Regions from separate parts of the Pedobacter sp. HDW13 genome, predicted to be linked through region 2. Evidence: riboswitches for the same ligand, from Rfam matches in the RefSeq annotation. Region 2 holds a riboswitch; each other region holds the start of a gene.
What was found. Region 2 has a riboswitch for S-adenosylmethionine ahead of G7074_RS20040 (peroxiredoxin). Riboswitches for the same ligand answer to the same signal wherever they lie in the genome.
Positions count from the first base shown of each region.

Region 1: linked by a shared signal. The riboswitch ahead of G7074_RS22830 (O-acetylhomoserine aminocarboxypropyltransferase/cysteine synthase family protein) and the one ahead of G7074_RS20040 (peroxiredoxin) in region 2 are both predicted to bind S-adenosylmethionine.
Region 3: linked by a shared signal. The riboswitch ahead of metH (methionine synthase) and the one ahead of G7074_RS20040 (peroxiredoxin) in region 2 are both predicted to bind S-adenosylmethionine.

Region 1 is NZ_CP049868.1:5,472,206-5,478,520, reverse strand. Features, by position in the region: partial or broken gene G7074_RS22840 (PLP-dependent aspartate aminotransferase family protein) at 1-1,062, shown strand, start outside; gene G7074_RS22835 (hypothetical protein) at 1,119-2,126, opposite strand; SAM riboswitch class I at 2,340-2,450, shown strand; gene G7074_RS22830 (O-acetylhomoserine aminocarboxypropyltransferase/cysteine synthase family protein) at 2,724-4,055, shown strand; gene metX (homoserine O-acetyltransferase) at 4,089-5,147, shown strand; gene G7074_RS22820 (homoserine dehydrogenase) at 5,261-6,315, shown strand, end outside.
Region 2 is NZ_CP049868.1:4,735,903-4,742,217, forward strand. Features, by position in the region: gene G7074_RS20025 (alpha/beta fold hydrolase) at 1-871, shown strand, start outside; gene G7074_RS20030 (TetR/AcrR family transcriptional regulator) at 890-1,486, opposite strand; gene G7074_RS20035 (ABC-F family ATP-binding cassette domain-containing protein) at 1,505-3,094, opposite strand; SAM riboswitch class I at 3,672-3,777, shown strand; SAM riboswitch class I at 3,810-3,920, shown strand; gene G7074_RS20040 (peroxiredoxin) at 4,094-5,410, shown strand; gene G7074_RS20045 (peroxiredoxin) at 5,432-6,315, shown strand, end outside.
Region 3 is NZ_CP049868.1:2,709,606-2,715,920, forward strand. Features, by position in the region: gene G7074_RS11530 (S41 family peptidase) at 1-1,315, opposite strand, end outside; gene murQ (N-acetylmuramic acid 6-phosphate etherase) at 1,506-2,312, shown strand; gene G7074_RS11540 (hypothetical protein) at 2,483-3,049, shown strand; gene G7074_RS11545 (Bax inhibitor-1/YccA family protein) at 3,089-3,844, shown strand; SAM riboswitch class I at 3,961-4,064, shown strand; gene metH (methionine synthase) at 4,228-6,315, shown strand, end outside.

The DNA.
Region 1 (6,315 bases), 740 kb from region 2:
AGGCGATGTTACTCCTCCCATTAATCTGTCTACAACTTTTTTTCGCGATGAGCATGGCGGGTACCCTGGAGGCCATATGTATAGCCGGGTAAGCAATCCAAACCGGTCTGCTTTAGAAAACACTTTAGCCAAATTAGAATACGGTGAAGATGCAGCTGCTTTCTCATCGGGCAATACTTCGGGTATGGCCTTGTTTCAGGCGTTAAAAGCAGGGAGCCATATTATTGCACCCGATGATATGTATTGGGGCTTTAAAAAACAATTACTTACCATTTTCGCCGATATACTTGAATTTGATTTCGTCGACCAAACAGACCTGGATCTGGTTAAAGCCTCTGTTAAGCCTAACACCAAACTCATTTGGTCTGAAACACCTTCCAATCCCTTGTTAAAAGTTACGGATATAAGTGCAATAACTAAAATTGCAAAGGCAGCCAATATAACTTTTGCCTGCGACAGTACTTTCGCCTCTCCTATTTTACAAAACCCGATTTTGCTCGGGCTGATATTGTAATGCACAGCAGTACCAAATACCTGGGTGGCCACAGCGATGTATTAGGTGGCGTTTTGATTACAGCGAAAAAGGATGGACTGTGGGATAAAATTAAGAATGTGCAGCAAACCGGTGGTGCCGTTCCATCGCCTTTTGATTGCTATCTGTTAACGCGCAGTATTAAAACCCTGGCATACCGCATGAAAGGTCACTGCGAGAATGGTAAAAAAGTAGCTAAATATTTAAATCAGCACCCGAAGGTAGAAGCTGTTTTTTATCCGGGATTGGAAACGCATCCCCAACATGAAATTGCTAAAAGCCAAATGAAAGATTTTGGTGGTATGATGTCGTTCCTGGTAAAAGGTGGTGTAGAGGCAGCAAGTAAAGCGGTTAATAAAGTGCAGTTGTTTGCGCAGGCTACCAGCTTAGGCGGCGTTGAAAGTTTGATTGAACACCGCTACTCGATTGAAGGACCGGATAGTAAAACACCTAAAAACCTGTTGCGCATTTCGGTTGGGTTGGAACATGCAGATGATATTATTGCTGATTTGGAGCAGGCTTTAAACTAGCATTTAACCCTATAAGGTTTCTAAAACCTTATAGGGTTATCTATAGGACTTAAAAACTATTTCGGGTTACAAACCGTAGTTAATTTAAGCGAATAATTGGCTTCTAAAGGCTCATTGGTTTGCGCTAAACGTTGTGAACCCGTATTGGCCGGACAAGCAATATCGCCTGCGGCATCGTAAACCAATTTGTTGCCGTTGGCCAATAACTCTTTAGGTACATAAATCTGCACTTTAGTAATTGAATAGCCCGAAGGAAAATAGCGAACATAATAACCATCAGGATGTTTGGTCCAGATGCCGCTGGGCACATCGCTTCTTGGAGGTGCCATACCTGCTACAATTGCATATTTCTCCATATCAGCATAGGTGTAATTGCCTGATGCCACCAACTGCCTGATATTGTTTTCGGCTTCAAACACAGCTTTTAAGCCTGATGGCAACTGATCTTTAGCTTTCTCCATTACATCAAAAGGTAAAATACCCAAAGCACCACCTTCTAACTGGGTAAGTTGCTTAGGTGTAAGTAACTTAATGGCAGTAAGTTTAACCTGGCCGCTGTAATCGGCAAATTTTGTGCGGGCAATAATGGTCCACAATAAAACCTGAATATCGTGCTGTTCTACTTCGGGGTGCTTTTCGGCACTCTTTAATATCGATACTACAATTTCTTCTTTGGGTCCTAAAACCGGAGCAAACATGTAGCCATCGCCTTTTGAAGGGGCAAAGGTTCCGGCTTTAAGGCAATAGCTTTTATTGGTCATTTCGTAAAAACCTTCGCAAAGCACATAACCGCCCTCCGGATTTTTAGGTAATAAATATAAAGGCTGAAATTTCTCCTTCGATTTAAAATCGGGCATCATCTCGCCTTCGCGATTCACATCTTCAAAACTGGTGGTAATGGCAGCAGGCTGTTTCAGGAATTTATCAACCCCTAAGGCTTTAGCACCCTGTGCTGTACCCACTTTTAGTAGTTTATCTTTTAAGCCACCAAACTGGGCATTAACGTTATTTAAGCAGGCAACAGTAAATAGTATTGCCAAACCATAGAATTTTACATTTTTCATGATGATTAGATTTAGATAGGTAACACAAACTTAAAGTTTTAACCATTAACTTTATATTAAAATATTTAAGGAGCCTTAATTATTTAAAATTAGCACCCTCATTCACAGTAGCTTGCTTTAAATTCAAAATTTTATTTTGTGGATTAAAATTAAATTCAGACATTTGGAATATTATTTGGCAATAAGCTAAGTAAAAGTCAATCTTCAGAGGTTGATTTATAAAGAAGTGGCGAGAGACTGGCTCCATGACCCACTGGCAACCCTCAGAAAGAGAAGGTGCCAATTCCTGACTGGCTAACACGGTGTTATCTGGTGATATAAATTTTAACTGATGAAAACATTAAATCTTCAATCGCTAAGCGAACCTGGTTCAAACCTTAAAAAAGTAGAAGATCTTTCTATGTCTTTTATGTGTTGCAATATGCAGGCGATTACTTGTATGTGCTGTTGCATACAGTAATTTAAAAATCTTCCCTTTTTGTGTTTTTCAAACTGGAAGGTCCCGCTAAAACGGGATACGCCCACACAGCTTTAACCTTTAGGTTAATCTGATCCCTACAGATTATTCAACATTTAAAAATTTAAGCATTAAAGATTATGTCAACTTCATATAAATTCGAAACTTTACAAATACACGCAGGTCAGGAAATCGATCCAACTACAGGCTCAAGGGCTGTTCCTATTTATCAAACCACTTCATACGGTTTTAAAAATGCTGAGCATGGAGCCAATTTATTTGCTTTAAAAGAGTTCGGTAATATCTATACCAGGATCATGAACCCAACCAGCGATGTTTTCGAAAAACGCATTGCAGCTTTAGAAGGTGGCGTAGCAGCATTAGCAGTAGCATCTGGTCAGGCAGCACAATTTATTGCCTTAAATAATATCCTGGAGGCTGGCGACAGCATTGTTTCTTCATCTCATGTTTACGGCGGTACTTATAATCAGTTTAAAGTAGCGTTTAAGCGTTTGGGTATTCATGTTGATTTTGCTAACCCGGATGTGCCAGAAGAATTTGAAGCTAAAATTACCGATAAAACAAAAGCTATTTATTTAGAGACTATCGGTAACCCGGCATTTAGTGTGCCCGATTTTGAAAAAATTGCGGCTATTGCCAAAAAATATGATCTTCCTTTAGTTGTTGATAATACTTTCGGTGCTGCAGGTTACCTGTTTAAACCATTAGAACATGGCGCTAACGTAGTGGTACAATCGGCTACCAAATGGATTGGCGGACATGGAACCAGCATTGGTGGTGTAATTGTTGATGGCGGAAATTATAACTGGGGAAATGGTAAGTTTCCACAATTTAGTCAACCATCAGAAGGCTACCATGGTTTGGTTTTTAGCGATGTTTTCGGTGTCGACGGTCCTTTTGGCAATATTCAGTTTATTATTCGTGCCCGTGTAGAAGGTTTAAGGGATTTAGGTCCGGCTATTGCGCCGTTCAACTCTTTCCTGTTATTGCAAGGTCTCGAAACTTTATCGCTTCGTGTACAACGCCATGTAGATAATGCTTTAGAATTGGCTACCTGGTTAGAAAATCACCCGGCAGTTAAAGAAGTGGCTTATCCTGGTTTGGCCAGCAGTAAATACAATAATTTGGCAAAGAAATATTTAAGCAATGGCTTTGGAGCAGTTTTATCTTTCGAGTTAAACGGCAGCAAAGAAAGAGCAACCCAATTAATCGATAATTTAAAACTGATTTCGCACCTCGCAAACGTGGGCGATGCCAAAACGCTGATTATCCAGCCATCGGCTACCACACACCAGCAATTAAGCGATAGCGAACAACTGGCTGCAGGTGTTAAACCGAACTCGCTTCGCGTATCAGTTGGTATCGAGCATATCGACGACATTAAGGCCGATTTTGAGCAGGCTTTTGCAGCAATTGGCTTATCAGTAAGTACAGCCAGTTTACAAGCCTAATCCTTTTTTTATTACCATCAGCATTATTTTAGCATGAGCACAGCATCAACATATCAATATAACAAACAATTTAAGCTCGAAAGCGGAAAAAAAATCCGTAACCTGCAAATCGCTTATCAAACATATGGCAAATTAAACACAAAGAAAGATAACGTAATATGGGTTTGCCATGCGCTTACTGCCAATGCCGATGTTTTTGAATGGTGGGAAGGTTTGTTTGGGCAAAACGCTTTATTCAATCCAAACGATCATTATATTATTTGTGCTAATGTTTTAGGCTCTAATTATGGTACAACCAATCCTTTAAGTACCAATCCGGTTAACAGCCTGCCTTATTACTTGTCGTTTCCGCAGTTTACCATCCGCGATTTTGTATCAGCGCACCAGCTTTTAGCGGCGCATTTACAAATCGATACCATTAAACTATTAATTGGTGGCTCGTTAGGTGGACAACAAGCTGTTGAATGGAGCATTATTGAGCCGAATAAAATTGAGAACCTGATTTTAGTGGCTACTAATGCCGTGCATTCGCCCTGGGGAATTGCCTTTAACGAAAGTCAGCGACTAGCCATTACTACCGACCGTACTTTTTATGCCAATAAGCCTGATGGAGGCATTAAAGGTTTGAAAGCAGCCAGAAGCATTGCACTTTTAAGCTATCGTACTTACAATGCCTATGGCAGCACACAGGTAGAAAGTGTAAACGATAAAACTGATAATTTCAGGGCTTCGTCTTATCAGAATTATCAGGGAGAGAAATTAACCAATCGCTTTAACGCATACAGTTATTATTATTTAACCAAAGCAATGGATAGCCACAATGTTGGCCGCAACCGCAAAAGCATAGCTGATGCCTTAAAGCTGGTTAAAGCAAACACACTGGTAATTGGAATCGAAAACGACTTTTTATTCCCGATTTCAGAACAGAAATACCTGGCCGATCACATTACAGGTGCTGAATTTGCCACCATCCATTCTGAATATGGTCATGACGGGTTCTTAATCGAAACCAATACTTTAACCAATATTATCGGAACTTTTATTAAAGAGAGCCGCGATAAGAAAATAATCAAATTACAGCATACTGCATAGAAAGAGTAAAAGCAGAAAGACTTAAGCGTAAAGCTAAATAATAAAGACAAAAACAAATATAAGAACAATAGGATCGGTTAAAATCCGGTTATCTGTATAATCACAAAATAAAAATGAGTAAGAATTTAAAAATCGGTTTATTTGGTTTCGGAGTTGTAGGACAAGGTTTGCTGGACATTATCCAGAGCCAGAACCTGAATCTGGAAATCATTAAAATCGCGATAAAAGATCCAAAGAAGAAACGTACGCTCAATAAAGATTTGTTTACTACCGATCGTAACGAAATACTGAATAATACCGAAATCAATACAATTGTAGAATTGATTAACGATGCAGATGCTGCATACGAAATTGTAACTACCGCCTTAAAAAATGGCAAAAATGTAGTTTCGGCCAATAAAAAAATGATTGCTACCCACTTAAAAGAGCTGGTAGATTTACAGGCAGAACACGGTACTTCCCTATTGTATGAAGGTGCAGTGTGTGGTAGTATTCCAATTATCCGTAACTTGGAAGAATATTACGATAACGAATTGTTCCATGCATTAAGTGGCATTTTTAACGGATCGTCCAATTACATTCTGTCGAAAATATTTAACGAAAACCAGAGCTACGATTCGGCATTGAAAGAAGCTCAGGACTTAGGTTTTGCCGAAACCGATCCTATTTTGGATGTGGGAGGTTACGATCCGAAATATAAACTGGCTATTGCTACGGCCCATGCTTATGGTTTATTTGTAAACCCCGATATCATCCTGAACATTGGTATCCAAAACCTTTCGCAGTACGATATTAAATATGCACGCGAGAAAAATTTTAAAATCAAACTGGTACCAACAGCCCGTAAGGTAAATACCAAAGATGTGGTAACTTATGTTTTGCCTAAACTAGTAGCTAAGGATGATTTCTTGTATAATGTAGAAAACGAGTATAATGCTGTAGCAGTACAGGCTGCTTTTGCCGATAAACAGTTTTTCTATGGTAAAGGTGCAGGTGGCCATCCAACCGGTGCAGCTGTATTGTCGGATATTGCCGCATTACGCTACGATTACCGTTATGAGTATAAAAAGTACCACTCAGAAAACGGTGTAAAACATACTGAAGAAATTTTACTGGAAGTGTATTTACGCTACGCAGATGAAGATCTGATTACCTTACTGGAATTTGA
Region 2 (6,315 bases):
CGTACTGGATGTGGGTTACGCCGAGGCCGGCCTGGCTGATGGGGAAACAGTTATCCTGCTTCATGGCTGGCCTTACGATATAGACAGTTATAGTGAAGTAACAGGCATTCTTGTTGCAAAAGGCTATCATGTATTGGTGCCCTACCTAAGAGGTTACGGTACAACGAAGTTTCTTTCTGCAACTACTCCCCGCAACGGACAACAAGCAGCAGTTGCGGTAGATATTGTGGCCTTTATGGATGCTTTGAAAATTAAAAAAGCCATTTTGGGTGGTTACGACTGGGGAGCTCGTACAGCCGATATCATTGCAGCCATCTGGCCTGAACGTGTTAAAGGATTGGTTTCGGTAAGTGGTTATTTAATTGGTAGCCAGGCTGGAAATTTGGCTCCTTTGCCACCAAAAGCTGAGCTGGCCTGGTGGTATCAATTCTATTTTGCAACGGCACGAGGTGCGGCGGGTTATGCAGCCAATACCAAAGCCTTTAATAAACAAATCTGGCAGCTGGCCTCACCAAAATGGAGCTTTAGCGATGCAACCTATGCGGAATCGGCCAAAGGGTTCGATAATCCTGACCACGTACAGGTGGTGATCGATAACTACCGTTGGAGATTGGGCTTAAGTAAAGGAGAAACTAAATACGGTGTACTTGAAAAGAAACTGGCTACCTCACCTACTATTTCGGTCCCCACAGTAACCCTTGAGGGAGATGCCAACGGGGCGCCGCATCCAGATCCGGCACAATACGCTAGTAAATTTACAGGCAAATATGTGCACCATACCATTAGCGGTGGCATTGGGCATGTGCTTCCTCAGGAGGCGCCACAGGCTTTTGTCGATGCCATTATTGAGGTTGCAAATCTGGCCCGCTAAGCATCCCTTCATCCTTAATTATCCGCGATGGATAAAAATCAGATCCACAATCATTGCTTTTCGGGCAGTAATAAGTTCATCAAAAGCATTATCTGTGAGTTGAAATAACTGCTTGTACAAAGGAGCCATAATGAGGGGATAAGATAATAGCGAAAAAAGGTTCATCAGGAATTGGTAGGGAGGCATCGTTTTAACATTGCCCGAGTCCATTTCTTGTTGCACTTCGTTTAAAAAGCTTTCAACAGGACCTGAATCGATATTTCCAACCAGTTGCTTTCCGAGTGTGTTGATTTCGGTTACGAGAAAAGTTTCCTGATAGGGGAAAGCCATCATATCCTTTAAAAATACTTCAATCAGAAATTCAACCTTTTGCCTGAATGGTTTAGCAGAAGCCATACATGCGTTAAGGCGTTCGCTCAGCCCTTGCATCGCTTCCTGAAAAACAGCTGCAATGAGTAAATCCCTCGAGCGGAAATAGTAGTGCAGTGCGGTACGGTTTACTCCAGCCGCATCGGCAATTTCCTGAGTGGTGGCATGCAATTTACCTTCGGCAAAAATGAGCCTTTTGGCGGTGTCTTTAATTAATTGTTCGGTTCCGGTATTTTTAAGTGGCATGTTATTGTTTAATCGCTGTTAATTTAAATTAATGTAACTGTTTATACCAATCTCTTTGATAAAATATTCATCATGAGAGATCACCAACAGTGTGCCTGCATAATCTTTTATGGCCGCAGTAAGTACATCCAGGCTCTTCAGATCCAGATTATTAGTCGGCTCGTCCAAAATAAGCATGTCGGGTTTGAGGTTACTTACAGAAAGACAGCACAGCGCGAGCTTCATTTTTTCGCCTCCACTCAATCCCACACATTTGCGGTCAAAAGAGGCTGCATCAAATTGCGAATGCACTAAAAATGCTCTGATTTCGTGTTCCTGCAATCCAATCGAATTATATTCTTGTATCTGGTCGTAAATGCTTAGCTCTGGCTTAATCATCGCATAATCCTGATCGAGGTAAAGATAGGAAAAATCGGTAGCGCTGTAATTTCCCTGGATGGGTTGCAGCTCTCCAGTTACGATTTTTAGTAAGGTGCTTTTGCCCGAGCCATTTGCTCCTTTAATCTGCATCCTTTCGCCCGATCGAAGCTGGAAACTGATTCCTTCTTGCAGCAAAGGAATGGTATATCCGAAGTTAATTGCTTCGGCATCGATCAGTAATTTTCCATGGTGTATTTCGGATGCCATGATGTTGATTTTTAACACCTGATATTGTTGAATTTGCGACCGCGTTTCCTGCATGTTTTCCTGTAAGCCCGTTATTTTTTCATGCTGGGCATCAAGTACTTTAGCCGTACTCCGTTCCGATTTACTTTTCAATCCGCCGGCAATAATGCGGGGAAGCGAGTTGCTTTGTCCGGCGCTTTTACCACGCTGCTCTTGTTTTTGGCGCTGGTAGGCTACATCGCGTGCTTTCTTCTCTGTTTGTTTAAGTGTTTTGGCCTGTTCGTTAAGCTGTGCATGCAGGGCATTAACCTTTTCCAGCTTTTGCTGCTGATAAAATTCAAAATTGCCACCATAAACCTCAATGCCTTTTTTACTCAGCTCGAGGGTTTTATTCATCAGATTAAGCAAGCTTCTGTCATGACTCACCACCAAAATGGTTGCCTTGCTCTGCGCTATAAATTGATATAATTTTTTTCGGGTTTGGATATCCAAATGGTTGGAAGGTTCATCTAGCAAAATCAGCTCTGGTTGGTGCAGGTTTATGCTGGCCAGGAAAATTTTTGTTTTCTGTCCTCCACTCAGGCTGCCAAGTAACTGATCGGTTGATAAATGTTCTAGTCTCCATTTTTTTAATGCCTGACTTACTTTCTGCTCAATTTCCCAGTCATCATTCAGATCGGTAAAATGCTGCGGATCGGCATCACCAGCCAGAATAGCTTGCAGGGCTTTTAGCTTTTGATCGATGCCAAGTGTGCGGGCAACGGTATACTGGTCGTATTCTCCTAAATGCTGCGGAATGTACCACGGCTTTTCAGGGGTGATGATTTCGCCTGAACCGGGTTGCATAGCACCTGCAAGCATTTTGAGCAAGGTTGATTTGCCTACGCCATTAATGCCCACTAATGCCGCTTTATCGCCGCTGGCAATGTTTAGCGAGAGGTTATTGAAGAGTTGCTCGTTATCGGGATGGGTATAAGAAAGGGATCGGATGATTAAACTCATAGCTAAACATTAGGCAATTGAAAAATATTTACGGGTGTAAAGGTATTATTCTTTTTTGTTTAACAAAAATGTTTAATAAGAATAATTTAGAATCGTATTTACTAATAAGCAGAATATGAGTTGATTAAATCTTAATATACTTCATAACATAAGGTGCAACACTTCGTTGCTTTGTTTATTAAAATGAAAGAAGGTAGGTGGGGAGATATGCTTTTATAAGGCAAATTAAGCGTAAGCCTGATTATTTTTAATAAAGTATACTAAATTGGTAGACTTTTTATATATTTGGCCAATCACCAAATTCTCTTGCCGAATAGCCTGGTGATTTCAGCAATTCATAAAAATAACATCCTGGTTGTGCAATGTGTGGCGCTTTATGTAATGGTGGAAAATTCATTCAGCACAGATGGCGTACAATCCAGGATGTTATTTAAGCTTTTCACAAGATACGATTAAGCCCTCATTACTATCCGATTATCACAGAAAAAATAAATACTATAAAATCTATAGGTTTAATTGGTTTTTAATATTTTTTGTTTTACCTTTACAGCATCTAGTAATTCCACCAATAGTAGATAATTTATACAGAAGAAGGGAGAGGGAGCCTCATCGATCTTCTAGCAACTTTTCAGTAATGAAATAAGTGCTTTACTCATTCCGGAGGTATTCCGGAAAAATAAATTTACTGCATCTAATAATTCCACCACTAGTAGATGATTTATACAGAAGAAGGGAGAGGGAGCCTCGTCGATCTTCTAGCAACTTTTCAGCAATGAAATAAGTGCTTTACTCATTCGTCCGAAATTTTTCGGGGGAAAAATAAATTAACTAAGATATGAAAACACTTAAACTACAAAACTCCTGCTGTTGTAAATAGCATTTACAGTTTCAAACATGCTTTTCTTTTTTGATTAAGCGGCTGGTAATTTACCAGTCATGGAAATGGTATGTCTGCTCCACAGGGTTTTAAAACAGAATTACTAAACTAAAACCATAAACATGAACTTTAAAAACTATCTACCCACACTAAAAGGCCTCTCTTTGGGACTATTGATCAGTAGTTCGGCCTTTTCGGCAACAGTTAAACCACCCGCAGCCTTTATTAAAGAAGGAATATGGCGCGGTGTATTTACGGTGAGCGAATCGGCTGTTCCATTTAATTTCGAATTTAAGGGCAAAGATCCTGAACACGCTGTTTTTACTTTGATAAATGGCACCCGTCGCGATGATTTCCATGTGCAGCGTCTTGGAAAGGATTCGATTTTCGTTAAAATGAATACTTACGATGCAGCCCTGGTGGCCAAAATAGAACCCAATGGTACATTAAGTGGTGAGTATCGGAGTTTGGTACCAGGTTTCAGGGGGAACTCTCTGCCATTTACGGCCGAGCCTGGTAAAACCTACCGCTTTGTAGAGCCCGGTAAAGATGTAAAACCTACTGCCGACCTATCGGGCAAATGGGAACTTAAATTATACAGTAAAGAAGCTGTTCCTGCATCAATTGCGGTGCTGAAACAAAACGGGAATAAGCTTACGGGCGTAATTATGACGGTTGTAGGCGATAGCCGTGAAATTGAAGGCACCATACAAGGAAATGAGTTCGCTTTATCGGGCTTTACCGGTCCAAGTCCTTTTATTATTAAAGGAAAAGTAAATGAAGATGGCACGCTATCAGGAGATCAGGGTTTTGGTATCTATAAAAACATCAAGTTCGATGCCACTAAAAACAACGATGCCAACCTGCCTGATCCCTATAAATTAACCTTTTTAAAAGAAGGCTATAAAAAACTCGATTTCACTTTTCCTGATCTTAAGGGTAAAGCCGTTTCGCTGAGCGACGATAAATACAAAGGCAAAGTGGTAATTGTAGAAATTGTGGGTACCTGGTGTCCGAACTGTACCGACCAGACTGTTTTTCTTTCGCCCTGGTTTAACAAAAACCAAAAACGCGGAGTAGAAGCCATTGCCATTGGTTTTGAACAAAAAGACAGTCTGGCCTATGCCCAGTACACGCTCGGAAAGCTGAGAGATAAATACGATATCAAATACGATATCCTATTCGGTGGGCTGGCCGATAAGAAACTGGTAGCACAGAAACTGCCCGCACTCAACAAATTTATTGCTTTCCCAACTACCATTATCATCGATAGAAAAGGAGAGGTACGCGAAATTTACACCGGTTACACCGGCACGGTAACAGGTAAATATTACGACGATTACGAGAAGAAATTTAATCGCGTACTAGACGAACTGATTGCCGAACCAGCACCAGAAACTGCTGCAGTAAACAAGAATGAATCGATAAAAGGAAAATAATCATTAAAAAACCAAAATAAAATGAGCGTACATAAAATTTTTAAAGGAGCAGTTTTGCTCAGTTCACTGTTTATTGGTGGACAGGTTTTGGCCGATGGTGTAAAACCGGTAGCTGTAGAAAAAACAATAAAAGAAGGGGTTTGGCGCGGTGTATTTAATGTAAGCGAAACCCAGGTGCCTTTTAACTTCGAATTTAAAGGCAAGGATTTCGAACATGCTACTTTTACCCTGTTAAATGGCACCCGTCGCGATGATTTCCACGTAAAACGCATTGCACCCGATTCGGTATTTATTAAAATGAATACTTACGATGCAGCCCTGGTAGCCAAAATAAATGATGATGGTACATTATCAGGCGAGTATCGCAGTTTGGTGCCGGGTTTCAGGGGCAATTCGCTTCCTTTTACTGCCGAGCATGGCAAAAAGTACCGCTTTGTTGAGCCGGGTAAAGATGTGGCACCGGCGGCCAATATATCGGGCAAATGGGAGCTTAAGTTCTATTCAAAAGAACAGGTGCCTAACAAGGTGGCGATACTAAAACAAAACGGAAACAAGCTAACCGGGGTAATTATGCAGGTAACCGGCGATAGCCGCGAACTGGAAGGTACTGTACAAGGTGATGAGTTTGTGCTTTCGGGCTTTACGGGCCCAAGTCCTAAAATTTACAAAGGTAAAATCAATCCTGATGGTACCATCAGCGGCGTAATTTCGGCCGGAATTTACGATAATACCAAATTTGATGGTGCAAAAGACGATAAAGCCGAATTGCCCGATCCCTACAAAATTACATTCTTAAAAGAAGGTTATAAAAAGCTCGATTTTACCTTCCCTGATCTTGCCGGGAAATCGGTTTCGCTAAGCGACGATAAGTACAAAGGTAAAGTGGTAATTGTAGAAATTGTGGG
Region 3 (6,315 bases), 2.0 Mb from region 2:
TTTTGCTCACCAGGTTACTATAAAATTTATTGTATCCGGTAGTGTCCAGTTTTACGAAAACATCTGGTTGTATACCACCAATTGGCTTAATTTTTTTTACGGGCTGTGTATTTACGCCTTCTGCTTTCTCAATCGAATCCTGAAAAGAAGTGCGGTCGCCGGTTAATTCTCCATCCATCATACGCTCATCCAGTTCGTGTTTGTAAGCATCATAACCTTTTTTGTAAGATTTTTGGATGCTGCGACCTGATGGTGTGTAATAGCGGGCAATGGTAAGATTTAGCGCAGAACCATCACCAAAAGCAAACTGTTCCTGTACCAGGCCTTTGCCAAAAGAGCGACGGCCTACAATTATGCCCCTACCTAAGTCCTGAATCGCACCAGCTACAATTTCACTTGCGGAGGCCGTATTTTCGTTAATCAGCACCGCCAGCTTACCATTTTGAAAGGCACCGGTTCCGGTCGAAAAATAATCGGTACGTGGCTCATGCTTGCCCTGGGTATAAACAATAAGCTTATTTTCGGGCAAAAACTGATCGGCCAGGCCAGTAGCTGCAGTAAAATAGCCACCGCCGTTATCACGCAGGTCGAGGATCAGCTTTTTCATGCCTTTCGCTTTCAGGCTGTTGGCCGCTGAAGCAAAATCGTTATCGGTATTGGCACCAAACTTACTGATGCGTACGTAGCCTGTTTCGCTGTTAATCATATACGCCGCATCAATACTGCTAATATTTACCTTGCCACGGGTAACCATAATGCGGTTGCTTTGTGTTAAGCCCGGATGTAATAAAACCACGCTTACCCCAGTTCCTGCACGCCCTTTAAAGCGGCCAGTTAGCTGGTCTTTGGGTAAATTTCTTCCGCTAACTACAGCAGTATCAATGCTCAGGATTTTATCGCCCAATTTTATGCCCGCCTGGGATGCTGGTCCGTCTTTAACAACGCCCGTAACCATCATAGTGTCGTTAAGCATGTAATACTCTATGCCAACCCCCTCAAAGTTTCCCTCCAGGTTATCGCTCATATCCTGTGCATCGGTTGGCGGCAGGTAAACACTATGCGGATCTAACTGATGTAAAACACTATCAATAGGTAAATTTTGAAGCGAATCGGTATTGATATCATCAACGTAGTTGCCGTTAATGATGTGAAGAATTTCGTTTAATTTCTCGTCGCTGTTGCTGGCTAGCTGTGGACTTTTTTTAACGCCAAAGCCTTGATCTTTGATAAATTTTATGCCCAAAAACATACCTGCTATTAAGATTACAGAATAGCTTATAGCGATCAGTATATTATTACGGGTATTTTTTTTCATCAGCGTTACTGCAAATTTATGAAAATTAGCGGGTTGATATATTTTTTAACTGTATTTTCTTGTCTTTTGTTTATAATTTTTAACATAAATTAACCATAACAAAGGCTGAATTGAATTTTATGAGATATATTTTTGAATTTTTAAAGGTGTATTTAGAAAGAATTTACCGAATTTTATCAAAATTAAATTTATGAACAGAGTTACCGAGCAAGAATCTAACTACAGCCACATCGATAAGATGTCGGTGTTGGAAGTCTTGCAGGGCATTAATAACGAAGATAAGACTGTAGCTTTTGCTGTAGAAAAATCTTTGCCTCAGATCGAAAAATTAACTTCGGCAGTTGCCGAAAGAATGAAAAAAGGTGGTCGTCTTTTTTATATCGGAGCGGGTACCAGTGGGCGTTTAGGTGTGGTAGATGCATCAGAATGTCCGCCTACCTATGGTGTGCCTTTTGATTGGGTTGTAGGCATTATTGCCGGTGGAGATACCGCTATCAGAAGGGCTGTAGAATTTGCAGAGGATGATGCTGAACAAGCCTGGGAAGATTTGCAGGAGTTTAATATTAACGAAAAAGACTGTCTGGTTGGCCTGGCTGCATCAGGGACTACTCCTTATGTTATTGGGGGCTTAAATACGGCACGTAAACATGGCGTTTTAACGGGTTGCATTGTTTGCAATACCGGCGGACCAATTGCTGCAGAATCTGACTTCCCTGTTGAAGTGGTGGTTGGCCCTGAGTTTATTACCGGTTCTACAAGAATGAAATCGGGAACGGCACAAAAACTGGTTTTAAATATGCTTAGTACTACGGTTATGGTACAGTTAGGACGTGTGGTTGGTAATAAGATGGTTGATATGCAATTAACCAATCATAAGTTGGTAGATCGTGGGACACAAATGGTTGCTGATGAGCTGCACATTGGCTACGAAGAAGCTGCTGAGTTGCTGAACCGCTACGGAAGTGTACGTAAAGCTGTAGAAGCCGGACAACATTAACAAATGATTGAAGGATGGAATGACAGAATTGGAGATGGGCTTAAACATTCACTCATTCAAAATTCGTTCATTCAAAATTAAATTAATGACTGAAGGGTAGAATGATTGAATTGGAGATGGGCTAAGAACATTTACTTATTCAAAATTCACGCATTCAATAATTAAAAACTATGCACGAGATTGAGCCTTATTACCAGTGGCGAGACGATTATATTTCGGCTGAAGATGAACGTTCACCGTTTTATAATACCGAATATTCTGAGCTTTACTTCGATAAGCAGATTTATAACTTTTTACTTCACCCACAATGGGATGAATTTGGATCGAGCACACTGTACATGAAGGTGCTGTATGCCGATTACGATCGCGGTTATGCCATAATAGAGTTTATCGGTGAGTGGAACGATGCCATCAACAACGATATTATGTTGCTCAAACGCGATGTGGTAGAGTTGATGATGGATGAAGGCATTAATAAATTTATCCTCATCGGAGAAAATGTGCTCAATTTCCATGCTTCTGATGATAGCTATTACGAAGAGTGGTTTCAGGAGGTGGAAGATGGCTGGATTGTTGGTGTGAATTTTCAGGAACATGTAATTGCCGAGTTTCGCGATAACAACATCGATTATTACATTAACTTTGGCGGCGATTTCGATAATCTGCCTTGGCGTACATTAAAGCCACTGCAGTTCTTTAAAAAAGTTGAAGAATTGCTGACAAAAAGATTGAACTAAATGTTTATTTTTATATAATTTAACACGCAAAAAATTAAAATGGAACAACAAAATTATCAATATCAGGACAACAGTGTTTTTGTACAGGAAAAATCTGTGTCTAAAAAATTCTTCGCTAACGTTTTCTTATGGATGTTCGTTGCATTGAGTTTATCTACAGTAGCTGCTTATCTTTTCGGTACCAACGAGCAGTTAATGCAGTATCTTTTAAATATTAACCCTGCAACAGGCAAAGTTAGTATGTCTATATTTGGTTATATAGCCATGTTCGCTCCGCTAGGCCTGGTTTTATTAATGGGCTTTGGTTTAAGCCGGTTATCATTACCTGCTTTAATAGGCGTATTTGTGCTTTACTCTGTATTAACCGGAATTAGCTTAAGCTTTATCTTGTTAACATATACTTCAGGTTCGGTAGTAAGCTGTTTTGCAGGTGCAGCCGGAATATTTGGAATTATGGCATTTATGGGTTATACAACCAATATCGATCTAAGCAAATTTGGTCCGATTCTGATGGTTGGGGTAATTGGTTTAGTAATTGCCAGTGTAATTAATATGTTTATTCAGAGCGAACAGTTCAGCTTGTTTATGGCTTTTATTGGCATTGCAATATTTACTGCATTAACAGCTTATGATGTGCAAAAGATTAAAAGAATTGGCGAAGGTATTGAGGCCAGCGGAGAACAGGTTCTTCAGATTGAATCTAAGAAAATGGCGATTGTAGCTGCGTTATCTTTATACCTGGATTTCTTAAACATCTTCCTGTTCTTACTACGCATTTTCGGAAGCAGAAAATAAACGGTTTAAACAGAACAATATTCTTAAGGCTGTGCAGTTTTGCATGGCCTTTGTAATTTTATTTGGCCACAAGGCGATAATTTTTGGAAATGATGCCGCTTTGTTGCATTTTTGTATGCTTATTAAGAAAGACGGAGGGATTAGACCCAACGAAGTCTTAGCAACCTGTGCCACACAAGGTGCTAAATTCTATTCTGCAAATAGCGGAAACAGATAAGTTTAGGATTACGATTCACGTACCAACTTTTTAGATAAGCCATTAATTTAGGAAACAAGTATGAAGTATTAAGACAATTTTGCCTTTACTTTTTGCTGCCACCTAATAAAAAGTGAGTTATCAATATTTCAACGCTTGATACTTGCTACTTGCTACAACAACAACAATGAGCATTAGAGAAGAATTAGAAAAACGTATTTTGGTGATTGATGGTGCAATGGGTACCATGATTCAGCGATATACCCTAACCGAAGAGGATTTTAGAGGGGAACGCTTTAAAGATCATCCCTGTGATGTAAAAGGCAATAACGATTTGCTTAACATTACACGCCCCGATATTATCAAAACCATACACCTCGAGTACATGGCTGCTGGTGCCGATATTATCGAAACCAATACCTTTAGTACACAGCGAATTTCGATGGCCGATTACCAAATGGAAGACCTTTCTTACGAAATGAGTTTTGAAGGAGCAAGGGTAGCCAAAGAAGCGGCCGACGAGTTTATGGCGGCTAATCCCGATCGCAAGTGTTTTGTTGCAGGTGCCATTGGCCCAACCAACCGTACCCTTTCTATGTCGCCGAATGTTAACGATCCTGGTTTTAGGGCGGTTTATTTTGATGAATTAGAAGCAGCTTATTACGAGCAGGTTCGTGGGTTGGTAGATGGTGGCTCGGATGTGTTGTTGATCGAAACCATTTTTGATACCCTAAATGCAAAAGTGGCTATTGTGGCCATTAAAAAATACGAAGAAGTAATTGGTCGTAAGCTCGAGATTATGATCTCGGGGACCATTACCGATGCTTCAGGAAGAACATTGTCGGGCCAAACGGCGGAGGCTTTCTTAAACTCGGTAATGCATGCCAAACCATTAAGTATCGGTTTTAACTGTGCATTGGGAGCTAAAGAAATGCGTCCGCATATCGAAGAGCTTGCCGCAAAAGCAGGTTGTTATGTTTCGGCTTATCCAAATGCAGGTTTACCCAACGAGTTTGGAGCTTATGATGAACAACCACACGAAACCGCTCACCTGGTTGATGATTTTATTGCATCAGGCTTTGTGAATATTGTTGGTGGTTGTTGCGGTACCACACCTGATCACATTGGTTGCATTGCTAAAAATGCCCGGAAAGCTGAGCCTAGAAAATTACCTGTGCTCGAACCTCATATGCGTTTAAGCGGACTTGAACCTGTAACCATTACCCCAGAAAGTATTTTTGTAAATATAGGCGAAAGAACTAATATTACCGGATCGCCAAAATTCTCGAAACTGATTTTAGGTGGCGATTATGAAGCTGCTTTAGCAGTTGCATTACAGCAGGTAGAAGGTGGCGCGCAGGTTATTGACGTGAATATGGATGAGGGGATGCTTGATTCGGAAGCAGCCATGACCAAATTCCTGAACCTGATTGCTTCTGAACCTGATATTGCCAAACTACCCATTATGGTCGATTCATCAAAATGGTCCGTGATTGAGAATGGCTTAAAATGCCTGCAAGGCAAGGGGATTGTGAACTCTATTTCCTTGAAAGAAGGCGAAGATAAATTCCGCGAAAGTGCCCGTAAAATTATGCAGTATGGTGCTGCGGTTGTGGTAATGGCTTTTGATGAGCAAGGACAGGCCGATAATTACGAACGCAGAAAAGAAATTTGTAAAAGAAGTTACGATATTCTTGTAAACGAAATCGGTTTCCCGGCAGAAGATATTATTTTCGACCCGAATATTTTAACCGTGGCCACCGGCCTGGAGGAACACAACAATTACGCAGTCGATTTTATTAACGCCACCCGCTGGATCAAAGAAAATCTGCCTCATGCCAAGGTAAGCGGTGGGGTTTCGAATATTTCGTTCTCTTTCAGGGGTAACAATGTGGTTCGCGAAGCCATGCACTCTGCATTTCTTTATCACGCCATTCAGGCAGGTTTAGATATGGGGATCGTAAACGCCGGTATGTTGGAGGTTTATCAGGAAATTCCACCCGAATTATTGGAAAGGGTAGAAGATGTATTGTTAAACCGTAGGGAAGATGCCACTGAGCGTCTGGTAGAATATGCCGATACCGTAAAATCGAAAGGGAAAGAGATTGTTAAAGATGAGGAGTGGAGAAAAGGATCGGTTGAAGAAAGGTTATCACATTCATTGGTAAAAGGTATTGTAGAATATCTGGATGACGATGTAGAGGAGGCCCGCCAGAAATATGCCCGCCCGATTCAGGTAATTGAGGGGCCATTGATGGATGGGATGAATATTGTG